2 regions of the Tomitella fengzijianii genome follow, and region 1 is predicted to be linked to the other one. Evidence: predicted binding sites of a transcription regulator. Region 1 holds the regulator's gene; the other holds the start of a gene.
What was found. Region 1 encodes LexA, which represses DNA repair genes until DNA is damaged. Its sites were predicted from a motif close to CGAACANNTGTTCG; they were not measured.

Region 1 (7,863 bases):
GCGTTCTGGCGGTCCACCACCTCCGCCATGCGCTTGAGCGACTCGACCACGAAGTCGGCCGTGACGATCCCGTGGCGCACCCAGTTGGCCAGCAGCTGGCTGGAGATGCGCAGCGTCGCACGGTCCTCCATGAGGTCCACGTCGTTGATGTCCGGCACCTTGGAGCAACCCACGCCGTGGTCGATCCAGCGCACCACGTAGCCGAGGATCGACTGGCAGGAGTTGTCGACCTCGTTGCGCTTCTCCTCGTCGGTCCAGTCCGTGGCGGGCGCGAGCGGGAGCTGCAGGATGTCGTCGACGGCCACGCGCGGCACGGTGGGGGCGATCTCCTTCTGCCGCTCGAAGACGTCCACGCGGTGGTAATGGGTGGCATGCAGGGTGGCGCCGGTGGGCGAGGGCACCCACGCGGTGTTGGCGCCCGCCCGGGGCTGGCCGATCTTCTGCTCGAGCATCTCGGCCATCAGCTCGGTCATCGCCCACATGCCCTTGCCGATCTGCGCATGCCCGGGGAGCCCGCTGGCCAGGCCCTTGTCCACGTTCCAGTCCTCGTACGAGGTCATCCAGTGGGACTTCTTCATCTCGGCCTTGCGGATCATCGCGCCGGCGTGCATCGACGTGTGGATCTCGTCGCCCGTGCGGTCGAGGAAGCCGGTGTTGATGAACACCGTGCGAGCGGCCGCCGCCTTGATGCAGGCGGCGAGGTTCACCGTGGTGCGCCGCTCCTCGTCCATGATGCCCACCTTGAGGGTGTTCTCCGGAAGGCCCAGCACCTGCTCGACGCGCGCGAAGAGCTCGGTGGTGAAGGCGACCTCTTCGGGGCCGTGCTGCTTGGGCTTGACGATGTAGACGGAGCCGGTGCGGCTGTTGCCCAGCGGGTTCTCCGACCCCAGGCCGGGGATGGCGCACAAAGCGGTGACGACGGCGTCGAGGATCCCCTCGGGCTGCTCGTTCCCATCGGTGTCGACGACGGCGGGATTCGTCATCAGGTGTCCCACGTTGCGCACGAAGTTCAGCGACCGCCCGTGCAGCGCGAGCCGGCCGCCGTCGGGCGTGGTGAAGCTGCGGTCGGGGTGGAGGGTGCGCTCGAACGTCTTGCCGCCCTTGGCGACCTGCTCGGTCAGTGCGCCGGTGTTCAGGCCCAGCCAGTTGCGGTAGCCGAGGACCTTGTCCTCCGCATCGACGGCGGCGACGGAGTCTTCGAAGTCCATGATCGTGGTGATCGCGGATTCCATGGCGATGTCCTTGACGCCCGCGGCATCGGTGCTGCCGATCGGGTCGGCGGGGTCGATCTGGATCTCCAGGTGCAAGCCGTTGTTGCGCAGCAGCACGCCCGTCGGCGAGGCCTTGTCGCCGCTGTAGCCGACGAAGGCGCCCGGGTTCTGCAGGCCGGTGGTGGCGCCTCCACCCAGGGTCGCCTGCAGGTTCTCACCGTCCACGGCGTACTTCACGGCATCGGCGTGGCTGCCTTCCGCCAGCGGCAGCACGTCGTCGAGGAAGCCGCGAGCCCACGCGATCACCTTGTCTCCGCGCACCTTGTTGTATCCGGAGCCCTTCTCGGCCCCGCCGTCCTCGGGGATGGCGTTTGTGCCGTACAGGGCGTCATACAGCGAACCCCAGCGCGCGTTCGCCGCGTTGAGCGCGAAGCGGGCGTTGAGCACCGGCACCACGAGCTGGGGGCCGGGCGTCTCGGTGACCTCGGTATCGACGTCCGCGGTGGTGATCGAGAACGGGGCCGGCTCGTCGACGAGGTAGCCGATGTCGGTGAGGAACTTCTTGTAGGCGGCGGGATCCACCGGGCCGGGCGTGCCGTCGTGGTACTCGTCAATCTGCTTTTGCAGCTGCGCGCGGGTGTCCAGCAGGGCGCGGTTCTTCGGCGCGAGGTCCGCGAAGATCTGCGCCGTGCCCTGCCAGAACGAGTCCTTGCCGACGCCGGCGGCGGGCAGGGCCTCGTCGTTGATGAAGTCGTAGAGGACTCGGTCGACCTGGATTCCGTCGATGGTTTCGCGATCGGTCACGGTGCTTCCTCGCTTTCGGGGTGGCGGGGCGGTCGGCGTGCGCGTCCCGGAGGGCTCCGGAGCGGCGTCTCCGCGGATGGAGCCCGACGGTGTCGGATTCCATATCGCGAAACTCACCGATTGCCTGGTGAAATTCTAGCGCGGATCGCATGCGATTCCCATCCCCGGGCGATCCCGCGCAGGTACGCCTGCTTCGCGGCGAACTAGGCTGTGAAGCATGGACTTCGTCAAGGGGCATGGCACCGAGAACGATTTTCTGGTGCTGCCGGATGACGGCGTGGGTATCGACCTCGCGCCCGCGTCGGTATCGGCGCTATGCGACAGGCGCCGCGGGTTGGGTGCCGACGGGATCCTGCGGGTCGCCCGCGCCGGGGCGCTGGTCGCCGGGGGTGTTCTCCCCGCGGGGCTCCCGGACGGCGTCGGGGAGCAGGACTGGTTCATGGACTACCGCAACGCGGACGGGTCGGTCGCGGAGATGTGCGGCAACGGCGTCCGCGTGTTCGCGCATTACCTGCGCGCGTCGGGGCGTGAAGACCGGGAGTCGTTCGTCGTCGGGACCCGCGCCGGAGCAAGGGCTGTGACGATGACCGGCGCGTATGACTTCTCATCCGAGGCGCGCGTGTCCGTCGAGATGGGGCCGGTGTCGGGCTTCGGCGAGTCCGCAGTGCAGTTGGGCGGCGCCGACCGCCCGAGGTTCCCGGCAGTTGCAGTGGACGTGGGCAATCCGCACCTGGTTGCAGTCGTGGACGGGCTCGACGCCGCGGGCCTCGCGGCTCTCGACATCGCGGCGGCCCCCGAGTTCGATGCTTCGCTGTTCCCCGGCGGGGTCAACGTGGAGGTGGTGACCCCGCTGCGTGCCGGCGGCGTCGCCATGCGCGTGCACGAACGGGGCGTAGGGGAGACGCGGTCGTGCGGAACCGGCACCGTGGCGGCCGCGTACGCGGCACTGTGCGCCGACGGCCGGCCCGCCGGGAGAGTCGAGGTGACGGTGCCCGGCGGTGAAGTGACGGTCACGATCGGGACGGATGGTCGCGCAACACTCGAAGGCCCCTCGATGCTGGTGGCATCGGGGGCTGTCGACGATCGCTGGTGGAAACGCGCGGTCGATGCCGCGCACCCCGCCGGTCTCGGAGCGGCGCGATGACGGATTCGGAGCGACAGGATCCCGGTGTGGACGAACAAGGGAAGCAGGTGCCCGAGCACCGCGACAGTCCCGACGCCGCCGGACACGGTGCAGGCGAACGCAGCGGCGCGCGGGAGCCCTCTCTCGGCCAGATGCAGCTGGAGGAGCGCAGCTCGCTGCGCCGCGTCGAGGGACTCTCGACCGAGCTGGCGGACGTCACCGAGGTGGAGCAGCGCCAGCTGCGCCTGGAGCGTGTGGTGCTCGTGGGGGTGTGGACCGAGGGCACCGCGGCGCAGGCGGAGACGAGCATGTCCGAGCTTGCCGCACTGGCGGAGACAGCCGGGTCGACGGTGCTCGAGGCGCTGATCCAGCGACGAGACCGGCCCGACGCGTCCACCTATATCGGTTCCGGAAAGGCGGCCGAGCTGCGCGACGTCGTGAAGGCCACGGGCGCGGACACGGTGATCTGCGACGGCGAGCTCAGCCCCGCGCAGCTGACGAGCCTCGAGAAGGTCGTCCAGGTGAAGGTGGTGGACCGCACCGCACTGATCCTCGACATCTTCGCCCAGCATGCGACCTCACGCGAGGGCAAGGCGCAGGTGTCGCTCGCGCAGATGGAGTACATGCTGCCGCGGTTGCGCGGCTGGGGCGAGTCCATGTCGCGCCAGGCGGGCGGCCGGGCCGGTAGCAACGGCGGCGTGGGGTTGCGCGGTCCGGGCGAGACGAAGATCGAAACCGACCGCCGCCGCATCCGATCGCGGATGGCGAAACTGCGCCGCGAGATCGCGCACATGAAGAACGCCCGCGACGTCAAGCGTCACCGGCGCAACACCACCGGCGTGCCCTCCGTGGCGATTGTCGGCTACACCAACGCGGGCAAGTCGAGCATCCTCAATGCACTGACCGGTGCCGGGGTGCTTGTGCAGAACGCGTTGTTCGCAACGCTCGACCCGACGACGCGGCGCATCGTGCTCGACGATGGACGCGAGGCCGTACTCACCGACACGGTCGGCTTCGTGCGGCACTTGCCGACCCAGTTGGTGGAGGCTTTCCGTTCCACCCTCGAGGAGGTCGATCAGGCCGACCTGCTCATGCACGTCGTCGACGGGTCCGACGAATTCCCGCTCGAGCAGATCCAGGCGGTCAACGAGGTGATTGCGGACGTCCTGCGTGATGCGGGGGCGGACGCGCCGCCGGAGCTGCTGGTGGTGAACAAGATCGACGCCGCGGACCCGGTGGAGCTCACGCGGCTGCGCGGCGTGCTCGACCGCGCGCACTTCGTCTCCGCGCGTACCGGCGAGGGCGTCGAGGCGCTGCGTTCGAACCTGACGGAACTGCTCCCGGGGCCGGGGGTGGAGGTCGGGGTGCTGGTCCCATATTCACGCGGAGACCTCGTCGCACGGATCCACGCCGAGGGCACGGTGAGCTTGGAACGGCATTGCGCCGAGGGGACGGAAGTGCGCGCGGAGGTCCCGCGCGCACTGGCGGCGGCTCTCGCACAGTACTCCGTCGGCGGCTAGCCTTCGGAGGTTCCCGGTACCCCCGTCCTGCCGCGGTCCGCGCGGTGGGGCCCGGAGAATGCCGCGCGCAGGTCGTCGGGCCACGGCACGGGGCCGCCCTCGCTTCCGTCGGTGTGGACGGCGATCATGGTTCCGTCGGCGGCCGTTCCCCGTGCCCCGGTCATCGCGAATCGATAGGTCACCGAAGTGGTGCCCACCGCGACCACGGCGAAGCGCACCTCGAGGGTTTCACGCAGCCACATGCGCTGCCGGAAGTCGGCCTCATACCGTACGCGCGGAAGGCGTTTGAGCAGTTCCGGACGGCCGATCGACTCGAGGAACTCTCCCTCGGCCTCCTCCGCCCACTGGCGCACTATCGAAAAGTGCTGGTGTCCCGACGCGTCGGTGTCCGGCCACTGCAGCTGGCGGCGGATCGTCACCGTGGGCCGGCCCTCGCGCGCGGCCTGTTCGATCACGTCCACTGCCGAGTCGCCTGGCTCGCCGCCGGACGATGCACTCGATCTCGTCAACGGGTCACACCTTCCGCATCACGGTGACGACCTTGCCGAGAATGGTCGCGTCGTTGCCGTGGATCGGGGTGAAATGAGGATTGTGCGGCATCAGCCAGACGTTCTTCCGGTCCCGCTTGAAGGTCTTCACTGTGGCCTCGCCGTCGAGCATCGCCGCGACGATGTCGCCGTTGTCGGCGACGCTCTGCTGACGCACCACCACCCAGTCGCCGTCGCAGATCGCCGCATCCACCATCGACTCGCCGACGACCTTGAGCATGAACAATGTTCCGTTGCCCACCAGCTCCTTGGGCAGCGGGAAGACGTCCTCCTGATTCTGCTCGGCGAGGATCGGTCCGCCGGCGGCGATCCGGCCCACCAGCGGAACGAAGGTGGGCTCGGGCCGCGAGGGTGCCTCGGCGCCGTCGGCCGCGCCGCCGGAGTCCGCTGAATCCTCCGCCGACCGGAGCGGTGTGATCCCTCGGACGTCCACCGCGCGCGGACGATTGGGGTCCCGGCGCAGGAAGCCCTTCTTCTCGAGTGATTGCAGCTGGTGCGCCACCGATGATGTGGAGGCCAGCCCCACCGCGTCGCCGATCTCGCGGATGCTCGGTGGGTAGCCGCGCTCGCGGACCGATGTCTGGATCACCTCGAGCACCCGGCGCTGACGGTCGGTGAGTGATTCGATGGACGGCCGCCCGCCGTCCATCGCCACATTGAAGTCTCTCTTAGGCATTGATCCAGGTCCTCCCTGCTGTTTCGCGGCAATCCCAATCCGCCGGTGTGCTCCCGTTCGGGATCCGCCCCGGTTCCGCACGGCGTCCGTACGTGTTCGGTGCGGCGTGCGGTCCCAGCTGCGGATCCATTGCGAGGATCCCTCCGGTCGATCCCCGCTCGACCCCACGGAGTATTTCGCCCCACGGAGAAGCTCCGGCCTGATTCGAATGTAGCGCCGATCGCTCGAATCGACAAACATCTGTTCGACGCGTGTCCCGTTACGGCGGGACCGTCGTCCGTCGTCGGATTCGTATGCGTCGCTGCAGGTGGCGGGCGTGCAGGTCAGGATCTGTCGGCTCTGGCTGATACAACCCGAACGTGTGTACATCGAACGGAGTCTCGAATCGTCTGTCGCGACCGCGTCCGGCGGGGTGCGCGATCGGGCGTGCGGCGGGGTGCGCGGTGCGCGGTGTGCGGTGCGTGGGCATCGAATCCGATCGAACAGTTGATCTATCGAATGCAAAGGCGATAGAATGCACATGCGAACGAACGACAGTGCTAAACATCTCCGGCGTCGCACGCAGGATCTCCCAGGACTCGCGGCGATGGACGACCGGATCGGTACGCAGAAGCCGGTGCGGATGCACCTACGGCGGAAACGGGAGGCTGGCATGAATGCTGTGGCGGAGCGTCGGGGTACGTCGGGGCGCGTGTTGGGCGGGTACCCGGTGCCGGTACGGACTGCACCACCTGAGCGTCCGCGGACCGGCCGCCGGCGGGGCATCGACAGGACGGATGCGTGGCGGCGTCCCGCCGGTACTCCGGCAGCGTTGCCGCGGCGCGCCGTTCGGATGTCGACGGCGCGGCATGCCCCGGCAGCCGGGGTGACGGAGAGGCGCGGGCTGGCGGCGGCGGTTGCGATCGCACTGCTGCTCGCTGTGGTCATCTTCGTGGCGGCGCAGGTGCGGTCGATCGATGCGACCACGATGCCCGACGACGTGACCACGGTAGAGGTCGCCGGCGGTGACACGCTCAGTTCGATAGCACGGGATGCGGCGCCGGAGGTCCCCGTCGGTCGGATGGTGGAGCGCATCATCGCGCTCAACGGACTCGACGGTGCGGCGGTCCGTGCGGGCCAGAGCCTCGTTGTGCCGTGGGCGCATGCGCAGTGAAACCGCATGCAGGGTGCAGTGCGTGGCGGTGTCGTTGCACCCGGACTATCGGCGGCGTCGGTCTGCTCCGGGCCTTCCCGTATTATCGGCGTGGAGAAAGTGACCGCTAGCTGATATGCGCGTGCACCAGGAAGGGCGTCCCCGGGGCAGTGTGACTGCGTCGCGCATGGAGTGCAGCGACGAAGGAGCCCCCATGCACTGTCCGTTCTGCCGGAACCCCGAGTCCCGTGTGGTCGATTCGCGCGAAGCCGACGAGGGCCAGGCCATTCGACGCCGACGGCAGTGCCAGGATTGCGGACGACGGTTCACGACTGTGGAGACCGCCGTTCTATACGTCGTGAAGCGCAGCGGTGTGAAGGAGCCGTTCAGCCGGGCCAAGGTCGTGCGCGGCGTCCGAAGCGCCTGCCGGGGCAGGCATGTCGACGACGACGCGTTGCACCTTCTCGCGCAGACGGTTGAAGAGACGATCCGTGCGACCGGCTCGCCGGAGGTCCCGAGCCAAGAAGTGGGACTGGCGATCCTCGGCCCGCTCCGCGACCTCGACGAAGTCGCATTCCTCAGGTTCGCGTCCGTCTACCGGTCGTTCAGCTCGGCGGAAGACTTCGAAACCGCCATCGAAGAGTTGCGGCAGCACCGTGAAGGCGTCGGCGATTCCGCAACCGAGGCGCCGGCGCCCGCGCGGTGACCCCGGCGGCGGTCGTCACCGCGGCAGCGTGCCGATGACGCGCATGATGCGCTTCTCGCTCACCTGCCGCGCAGTCCCCATTTTCTGCGCGAAAAGACCCACGCGCAGCTCCTCGATCATCCAGAACACGTCCTGGACCGCCG
Region 2 (7,863 bases), 300 kb from region 1:
TCAGGGCATGGCGTCGACGGGAACGGGGAACTCATGACCGACAACTACGGCCGCGAATACCGGGGGCAGGGGCATCAGCAGGGGCCCGAATACCGCGATCGCGGATACGAGACACAGGCGTATGAGACGCAGGCCTACGCGGGGCGGCCCACCGGAGATCCGGGGGCCGGCCGGCAGCCTGCGCAGGCCGGGGGGCCGGAGAAGTCGCCGAACGGCGCCGTCATCGATCACGCGCAGTTCGCGGCGGGCGCGGTGGCCACGGCACTGGTCGCGGCGGTGGCCGGGTTCGTCATCACCGCGATCATCAATGCCGTCTACACCTCGAATGCCCTGGGTTCGGCCTGGGTGGACGGGGAACAGGACCCGTGGGATTCTGCGCTGCTCGGGGGAGTGGGCGGCCTGGTGGCCGGTGCCGTTCTGTGGATGTTCCTGAACCTGGTCCCGTCCCCGTTGACGTTCTTCCGCTGGATCATGGGGCTCGTCGTGTTCGCGGGGGTGGTGTTGCCGTTCCTCAGCGGCACCGACTGGGTGGCGCGGCTGATCACCGCGGTGCTCAATGCGTTCCTGGGGATCCTCGTGATCGCGTTGCTGACCGCCGTTGCGGAGAAGACGACGGACGTCGGGCGCCGCTGACACTGCGCGCGCACCTCTGCCCCCGTGTCGCTGTGCGACGCGGGGGTTCGGCGTCATTTGGGAGCTATCGGGGGCAGGGGCGTCGAGGGACGGCCGCGAATGTCACGGCGGCCCGTCGGGTTCCGCCGTGGCGAGCCCCTCGTGGTCGATCCAGCGCCGGAAGGGGTCGATGCCGGCAGGCGGCCGGAACACGGGTCTGCGGTGCTCCGACATGGCGATGTCCCAGCCGTCGTTGTGCACGGCACGGTGGTGCGCCGTGCACAGCAGGACGAGATTGTCGAGGTCGGTGGGTCCGCCGTCGGCCCAGTGGATGATGTGGTGCGCGTCGGTCCAGGCGATGGGCCGGGTGCAGCCCGGGAACGCGCAACCGTGGTCGCGGGCCGCGAGCGCGCGGCGCTGCGCACGGGAGGCCAGCCGTGCGGTGCGGCCCAGGTCGAGGGGCGTGCCGTGCCCGTCGACGAGGATCGGCGTGACGGCCGCATCGCAGGCTATCCGCCGCAGCACGGAGGTGGACATGGCGCCGTGGTGCCCGGTCCACCCGGACTGCAGCAGCGCGAACATGTCGTGGATCCGCCCCTGCCGCAGCAGCGACAGAAGCTGGTCCTGGTCGGCGGGCAGGTCGGCGAGGTCGCGTGCCCGAATGTGCACGTGCACTTGGGGGCGGGCGTTTCCGCCCGGCAGGACCTCGCCGTGGGTGTTGCCCCCGTCGCGGGCGGAGCAGTTCGCGGCGCGCTCAGCGGGATCGTCGGCGGTGCAGGTCCCTGCATCTGTGGCGGTCTCGCCCGCGCCGTCGGCATTCCGGTCTCCGCGTGCGTCGCCCGCGGCTCCGCCCGGCTGGTCGTCGGGGCCGAGGCCGCACAGGTACCGGCGGATGATCTCTGCGAGCGCGTCCGCGCGTCGTCGGGCCGGCCCCCGGCGGTCGCGGGTGCCGTCGTCCTCCGGCCGCGGCGCGGACAGGGGAGAAAGGGCGGCGTGGATCTGCTCGCCCGTCTCGGCGTCGACGTCGCCGCGGACGCGGTAGCGGCCGTTGAGCAACCGGGCGACGGAGAACTCGTTGCGTTCGGCGTCGTCGGCGGGCGGCGTGCCGTCTGGGTTGAGGACGGCATCGAACTTGGTGACCGCGTCCGCGAACGCGCCGGACTGCGCGCTGCGGCAGGAGCGGGCGGTATCGAGGAGTACGGCCTCGATCTGGTCGGCCAGTGCGATCGAATCGGGGTCGTCCTCGGGGAGCGAGGCGATCAGCCGGAGGATCGCTTTGGCCTGCGCCTCGGTGGCCCGGGCGCGTGCGATGGCGGCGAGCACGGCGGGGCGGGCGGACACGGCGACGGCGAACATGACGGTGGAGCGGGCGCTGTCGACGCCGATACGGCTGCGCGAGGCGAGCTCGTCCCCGGTGCGGTTGATCGCGCGGGTCTCGCTCAGGCCGAGTATGTCGGTGCGGCGTGCGACCTGCTCGGCGCAGATGCGCAGTTGCCCGATATGCAGCGACAGTTCCCAGGCGGCGACCTCTGCGGTCCACGCGCCCAGCTCGTACTCGGAGTGCTGCCACAGCCCCTCGGACAGCGGTGCCATCACCAGCTCGGCGAACGAGCCGACACGGTCGCGGTGCCGGGATGCGTCGGGACCCACCGGTGCCCCGATTCCGTCGACGACGCTGGTGTCGCTCGTAACGGCCTGCTTGAAAGCGGTCCCCTGCGCCTTGTTGTCCTGCGCCTGATTCCCCTGCGACTCCGACCCCATGGCATCCCCCGATCCCCTTGCATCCGACAGTACCGGAACAAACATTCGATAGCAAACATGTTCGTAACTGCGGATGCGAAAGCAGAAGGCGCGGAGCGTCGGCTCCCCGCCGAGCCGTCGACGTCGTGTGCGCGTGACCCTCTAGGCTGGCCGGGTGAGGACTTTCTCCCCCGCGCGGGGCGCCACGCTCGTCGGCATCGGCTGCGCACTCGCGGGGGTGCTCGGCGGTGTCGTCTGGGGCCTGCTGGCGCCGGGGCGGACGCAGGTGGTGGCGCACGGCGGGTTGTTGCTGTCCGTGGACATGTCGGCCAACCACGAGTTCGACGCGCTGGCGATCTTCGTGTGGATCTCGGTGGTCGTCGGCGTCGTGAGCGGCGCGGCCGCCTGGGCCTGGCGCAGCATCCGCGGCCCGTTGACGGCGTTGGCGGTGATCGTGGGCGGCGTGGCCGGCGCCTGGCTCGCGGCGGGCATGGGGGACCTGGTGGCGCAGAGCAGGTTCGACTGGCCGGGCGCGTCCGAGCTGGACTCGATGGTGGGTCAGGTGGTGGTGCAGGCGCCGTCTGTGGAGTTGTGGATCGCGCTGGTCATGCAGCCGTTGGCCGCGGGGCTGGTCTATCTTGTCGCTGTACTGCTCGCGCCGGATGCGGACTTGGGTTCGGCTGCCGCACATGCGGTGCCGTCGGGGAGTGCCAGCCTTGAGCCCGGCGTCGTGCCAAGCGCATCGACTCCGGCTGCGGAACCTGGTCGCGGCGGGTCCGCGATCGGGACGTGACCAGCGGGGTTTGCGACGAGTACACCGATACCCCTCCGGGCGCGGCTAGTACCGGCGCACGGAGGGCAGTCGAGCCTTTCCTAGGGCTCTCGCTTCGGCGTCGTACGCGACGATGCGCGCGGATCGGTGTCCCCGCCGGACGATGAGCACCTGGCCGTGCCAGGGGACGGGGATGGTGCGGTCGTCGACCTGCACCCGCTCCACGCGCCGGCGCACCTGCACGGTGGTGTAGCCGATCCATCGTCCTTGCCACGGCAGGCGCCCGGAACGGCCGTCGTCGTCCAGCACGCCCCCGGAAGCCCCGGGCGTCATCACCTTCCGGCTGATGCCGCGCAGGGTGTCGGAAGCGCTCAGCTGCGCCTGAGGTAGCGCGGACGGCCGCTCCGCAAGAAGAGCATCGCCGTCGTCGAGACTCACAGCCGCCCCGCCGCCACCGAGAAGACGCCAGGTGGACCCGCGCAAAGTCAGGATGTGGATCTCTTCGTGCACCCGGCCTGCGCCGCGGCGCAGGAACATGGTGGCGGCGACGTCGCCGTCCACATCGACGGCCATCGCGGCGAATCGGCGGCGCCGGCTCAGCCGGAATACGGGCGTGAGCGATCTCGATTCGATGAGCGCCACGCTTTCCGCCAGCGCGTCGTAGGCCACGGTGGAGACGGTACGGCACGCGGACGATTCGTCATCGCCGTAGGAAATGTCGTACGGGTCGGCGAGGATGGCGTCTGTGAGAAGAACTCGCGGCCCGCGCGCCGCACAGGATCGCGGGCACCACGTTCGGTGGGCGGCCATCATGGCAGGCACGGCCGTCGCGTTGATTCTGCTGTTCCTGGCGATGGGGCAGTGGTGGCCGCGGGATTCCGCCTGGATGCTCACTGCGGCGGCGGGCTGGGCGCTGCTGGCCGTGGCGGCGCTGTGCTGGGCGATTTCGGCGGTGTACACGATCGGGTATCGGCGGTCCTGGTCGTGGTGGCAGTGCACGTGGCCGGTCGTTGCCGTACTCGGCACGGCCGTCGCGCTCGTCGTCGTTCCCCCGGAATTCGCCGACGCCCGCCCCGAGTTCGACGCTGCGGCGATGCGGGTGCTCAATTCCGGAGAGCCGCCGGGTCGTGGCGGTCTCAGGATCGGACGGTTCGAGGTGGGCGGAGTGTATGTCCGGTCGGGGGACGCGTACTTCGTCGACGCGCGCAACACGATGTTCACGCTCGAGCAGGGGTGGGTGTACTCGGCAGACGGACCGCCGGGCCTTCCTGCCGGCGATTACGAGCGGCTCGGCGGTCATTGGTACCGCTATCAACGTTCGCTTGACATGTAGCGGCGGGGGCCCGCCGTCCGTCGCGTTCGAGCGCGGCCGGGCCTCGTGCGCGCCGGCAGGTGCGCGCCTCACACCGGCGGACGCAGCACCGCGAACTCGTCGGTCACGCGCAATCGCGACTCGGTGAATCGGAACAGCGCCGCGGGCCGGCCCCCGGCGCGCCCCGGCGGCGCCGTCTTCCCTGTCGTGGTGATCACGCCCCGGCGTCGCAGGATGCGCTGCAGATTGGTGGTGTCCACCGCGTGGCCGATTGCGCACGTGTACAGGTCGCGTAGCGCCGACATCGTGAACTCGTCGGCGGCCAGGGCGAACGCGATGTTGGTGTAGGACAGCTTGGCGGCCAGCCGGCGGCGCGCGTACCGGACGACGACGCCGTGGTCGAAGCTCGTCTGCGGCAGGTCCGACACCGGGTGCCAGCGGGTGTCGGGCGGCAGCCGCGGGTCGGAGGGGGAGGGGATCAACCCGAGGAACGTCGACGCGATGGTGCGCGGCCCGGGTACGCGGTGCGGATCGCTGAACACCGAGAGCTGCTCGAGATGGGCGAGTTCCTGCACGTCGACCTTCTCCGCGAGTTGACGCGTCGCGGAGGTCGGCAGGTCCTCGTCGGCGCCGAGCGCCCCGCCGGGGAGCGACCAGGTGCCGGCCTCGGGTTCGAGCGCGCGTTGCCACAGGAGCACGCAGAGCTCGTCACCGCGTTTCTGGAAGACCGCAACCAGTACCTCGTGGTGCGTGGTGCTATCATATGGCATGTTTTCGATTGTAAGTCGAAAACCGGATCGCCTCAAATGCGCCATCGTGCGCGGGCGGTTCCAGACCGGGCCCGCGGCGGTTCACCGACCGGGCGGGCGGCACGTGTGATGCCCCGCGGCATCTTTCGGTGAGGAGTGAAGCCATGACGACCACGCTGACCCAGCCTGTACGGCTCGAATCGGAGTTGGCCGCAGGAATCGTCGACGGCCCAGGCGGCTACACGGGCGTGGAGGCGGGGCCGGAGTGGGCCGCTGAGGTCCGCCGCCTGGCCACGCTGCGCAACGCCACGATCCTGGCGCACAACTACCAGCTGCCGGCCATCCAGGACATCGCCGACCACGTGGGCGACTCCCTGGCCCTGGCCCGCGCCGCGGCCGCCGCCCCCGAGCAGACCATCGTCTTCTGCGGCGTGCACTTCATGGCCGAGTCGGCCAAGATCCTCAGCCCGGAGAAGACGGTCCTGATCCCCGACGAGCGCGCCGGCTGCTCGCTCGCCGATTCCATCACCGCCGCCGACCTGCGCGAGTGGAAGTCCGAGCACCCGGACGCCGTCGTCGTCTCCTACGTCAACACCACGGCCGAGGTGAAGGCGCTGACCGACATCTGCTGCACGTCGTCCAACGCGGTGGACGTGGTCGAGTCCATCGACCCGGACCGCGAGGTGCTCTTCCTGCCGGACCAGTTCCTGGGTGCCCACGTCAAGCGGGTGACCGGGCGCGACAACATCCACATCTGGGCGGGCGAGTGCCACGTGCACGCCGGCATCAACGGCGAGGAGCTCACCGCGCAGGTGGAGGCCAGCCCCGACGCCGAGCTTTTCGTGCACCCCGAGTGCGGCTGCGCCACGTCGGCGCTCTACCTGGCCGGCGAGGGCACGGTGCCCGAGGACCGCGTCAAGATCCTCTCGACGGGCGGCATGCTGGACCAGGCGTCGCAGACGAAGGCGGAGAAGGTGCTGGTCGCGACGGAGGTGGGCATGCTCTACCAGCTGCGCAAGGCCGCGCCGGAGGTGGACTTCCAACCGGTGAACGACCGCGCCGCCTGCCCCTACATGAAGATGATCACGCCGGCGGCATTGCTGCGCAGCCTCGCGGTGGGGGCCGACGAGGTGCACGTGGACGAGCAGACGGCGCACGCCGCCCGGCTGTCGGTGGAGCGCATGATCGGGCACGGCGACCCCGGCAGCGGGGAGTGATGGCCGGCGCCGGCCGGGGCGTGGGGCCGGCCGTGGCCGCGGTCCGGTGGGAGGCGCACGCCGACCTCGTCGTCGTGGGTGGCGGGGTGGCCGGGCTCAGCGCGGCCCGGGCGGCCGCCCGGCGCGGGCTCGCGGTCCTGGTGCTGCAGAAGGGCACGTCTCTCGTGGACGGGCCGGTCGACGGCGGTGCGGCAGCTGTCGACACGTCCACCGCGTTCGCGCAGGGCGGCGTGGCGGTGGCGAGGACGCGGAACGACTCTCCGGCCGCGCACGCCGACGACACGTGCGATGCGGGTGCCGGGCTGTGCGATCGGTCGGCGGTCGAGTCGATCGTCGCCGACGGCCCGCGGGCGCTCGCCAGGCTCGTCGAGTCCGGCGCCGAGTTCGACCGCTGCTCGGACGGCGATTACGCGGTCACGCGCGAGGGCGGCCACCGGGTGCGCCGGATCCTGCACGCGCATGGCGACGCCACGGGGGCAGAGGTGCAGCGGGCGCTCGACGCCGCCTGCGGCGTGGGGGACTCCGGCATCGCACGCGTGACCGGAGCGACGGTGCTGCGCGTGTGCACCGACCATCGCGGCGTGACGGGCGTGCTCGCCGAGACGGCGGACGGGCACGGCGTGGTGCATGCGCACTCCGTGCTGCTTGCCACCGGCGGCCTGGGGCGCCTCTACTCGGTCAGCACCAATCCGGCCGCGGCCACCGGCGATGGGATCGCGCTGGCGCTCGACGCGGGCGCGCAGGCGGCGGACCTCGAGTTCATCCAGTTCCATCCGACGGCGCTCCACGTGCCCGGCGCGCAGGGGCGGAGCCCGCTCGTCAGCGAGGCGGTCCGCGGCGAGGGCGGGGTGCTGGTCGACTCGCGCGGCAGGTCGGTGACCGACGGCGCGCACCCCATGGGCGACCTGGCGCCGCGCGACGTCGTCGCCCGCGCGATCGCCGCCCGGATGCGGGAAACGGGGGACACGCACGTGTACCTGGACGCCCGCGCCGTCGAGGGCTTCTCCGCGCGGTTCCCGACGATCACGGCGTCCTGCCTGCCTATCGGCATCGACCCGGCGGTGGAGCCGATCCCCGTCGCCCCCGCCGCGCACTTCTCCTGCGGAGGCGTGGTGACCGACGTGCACGGGCGCACCGGGGTCCCCGGGCTCTTCGCCGCGGGCGAGGTGGCGCGCACCGGCCTGCACGGCGCCAACCGCCTGGCCTCCAACAGCCTTCTGGAGGGGCTCGTGGTGGGCGAACGCGCCGGTCTCGCCGCGGTGGAGCGGGCGACTATGAGCCCCGAGGTGCTCGACGCGGCGTTCCGGCTGGCGCCGGCCGCGCCGCGGGAACGGGTGCAGGAGATGATGACGGCGCACGGTTCGGTGACCCGTGCCGCCGACGGGTTGGCGGCGGGCGCCGCCGGAATCCGCAGCGCGGCGGAGCCGGTGCTCGTGCGCACCCGGTCCGACGCCGAGGACG

Region 2: the regulator LexA is predicted to act here: its motif matches at 2,408-2,421, upstream of FO059_RS18770 (HNH endonuclease signature motif containing protein).

The regions. Positions count from the first base shown of each region.
Region 1 covers NZ_CP041765.1:2,250,449-2,258,311, reverse strand. The annotation lists gene FO059_RS10245 (malate synthase G) at 1-2,015, opposite strand, end outside; gene dapF (diaminopimelate epimerase) at 2,233-3,159, shown strand; gene hflX (GTPase HflX) at 3,291-4,658, shown strand; gene FO059_RS10230 (acyl-CoA thioesterase) at 4,655-5,167, opposite strand; gene lexA (transcriptional repressor LexA) at 5,172-5,882, opposite strand; gene FO059_RS18370 (LysM peptidoglycan-binding domain-containing protein) at 6,748-7,035, shown strand; gene nrdR (transcriptional regulator NrdR) at 7,229-7,720, shown strand; gene hrpA (ATP-dependent RNA helicase HrpA) at 7,736-7,863, opposite strand, start outside.
Region 2 covers NZ_CP041765.1:2,554,219-2,562,081, reverse strand. The annotation lists gene FO059_RS11600 (hypothetical protein) at 34-633, shown strand; gene FO059_RS18770 (HNH endonuclease signature motif containing protein) at 736-2,373, opposite strand; gene FO059_RS11590 (DUF2567 domain-containing protein) at 2,528-3,145, shown strand; gene FO059_RS11585 (hypothetical protein) at 3,191-3,793, opposite strand; gene FO059_RS11580 (hypothetical protein) at 3,936-4,457, shown strand; gene FO059_RS11575 (NUDIX hydrolase) at 4,526-5,206, opposite strand; gene nadA (quinolinate synthase NadA) at 5,350-6,402, shown strand; gene FO059_RS11565 (L-aspartate oxidase) at 6,402-7,863, shown strand, end outside.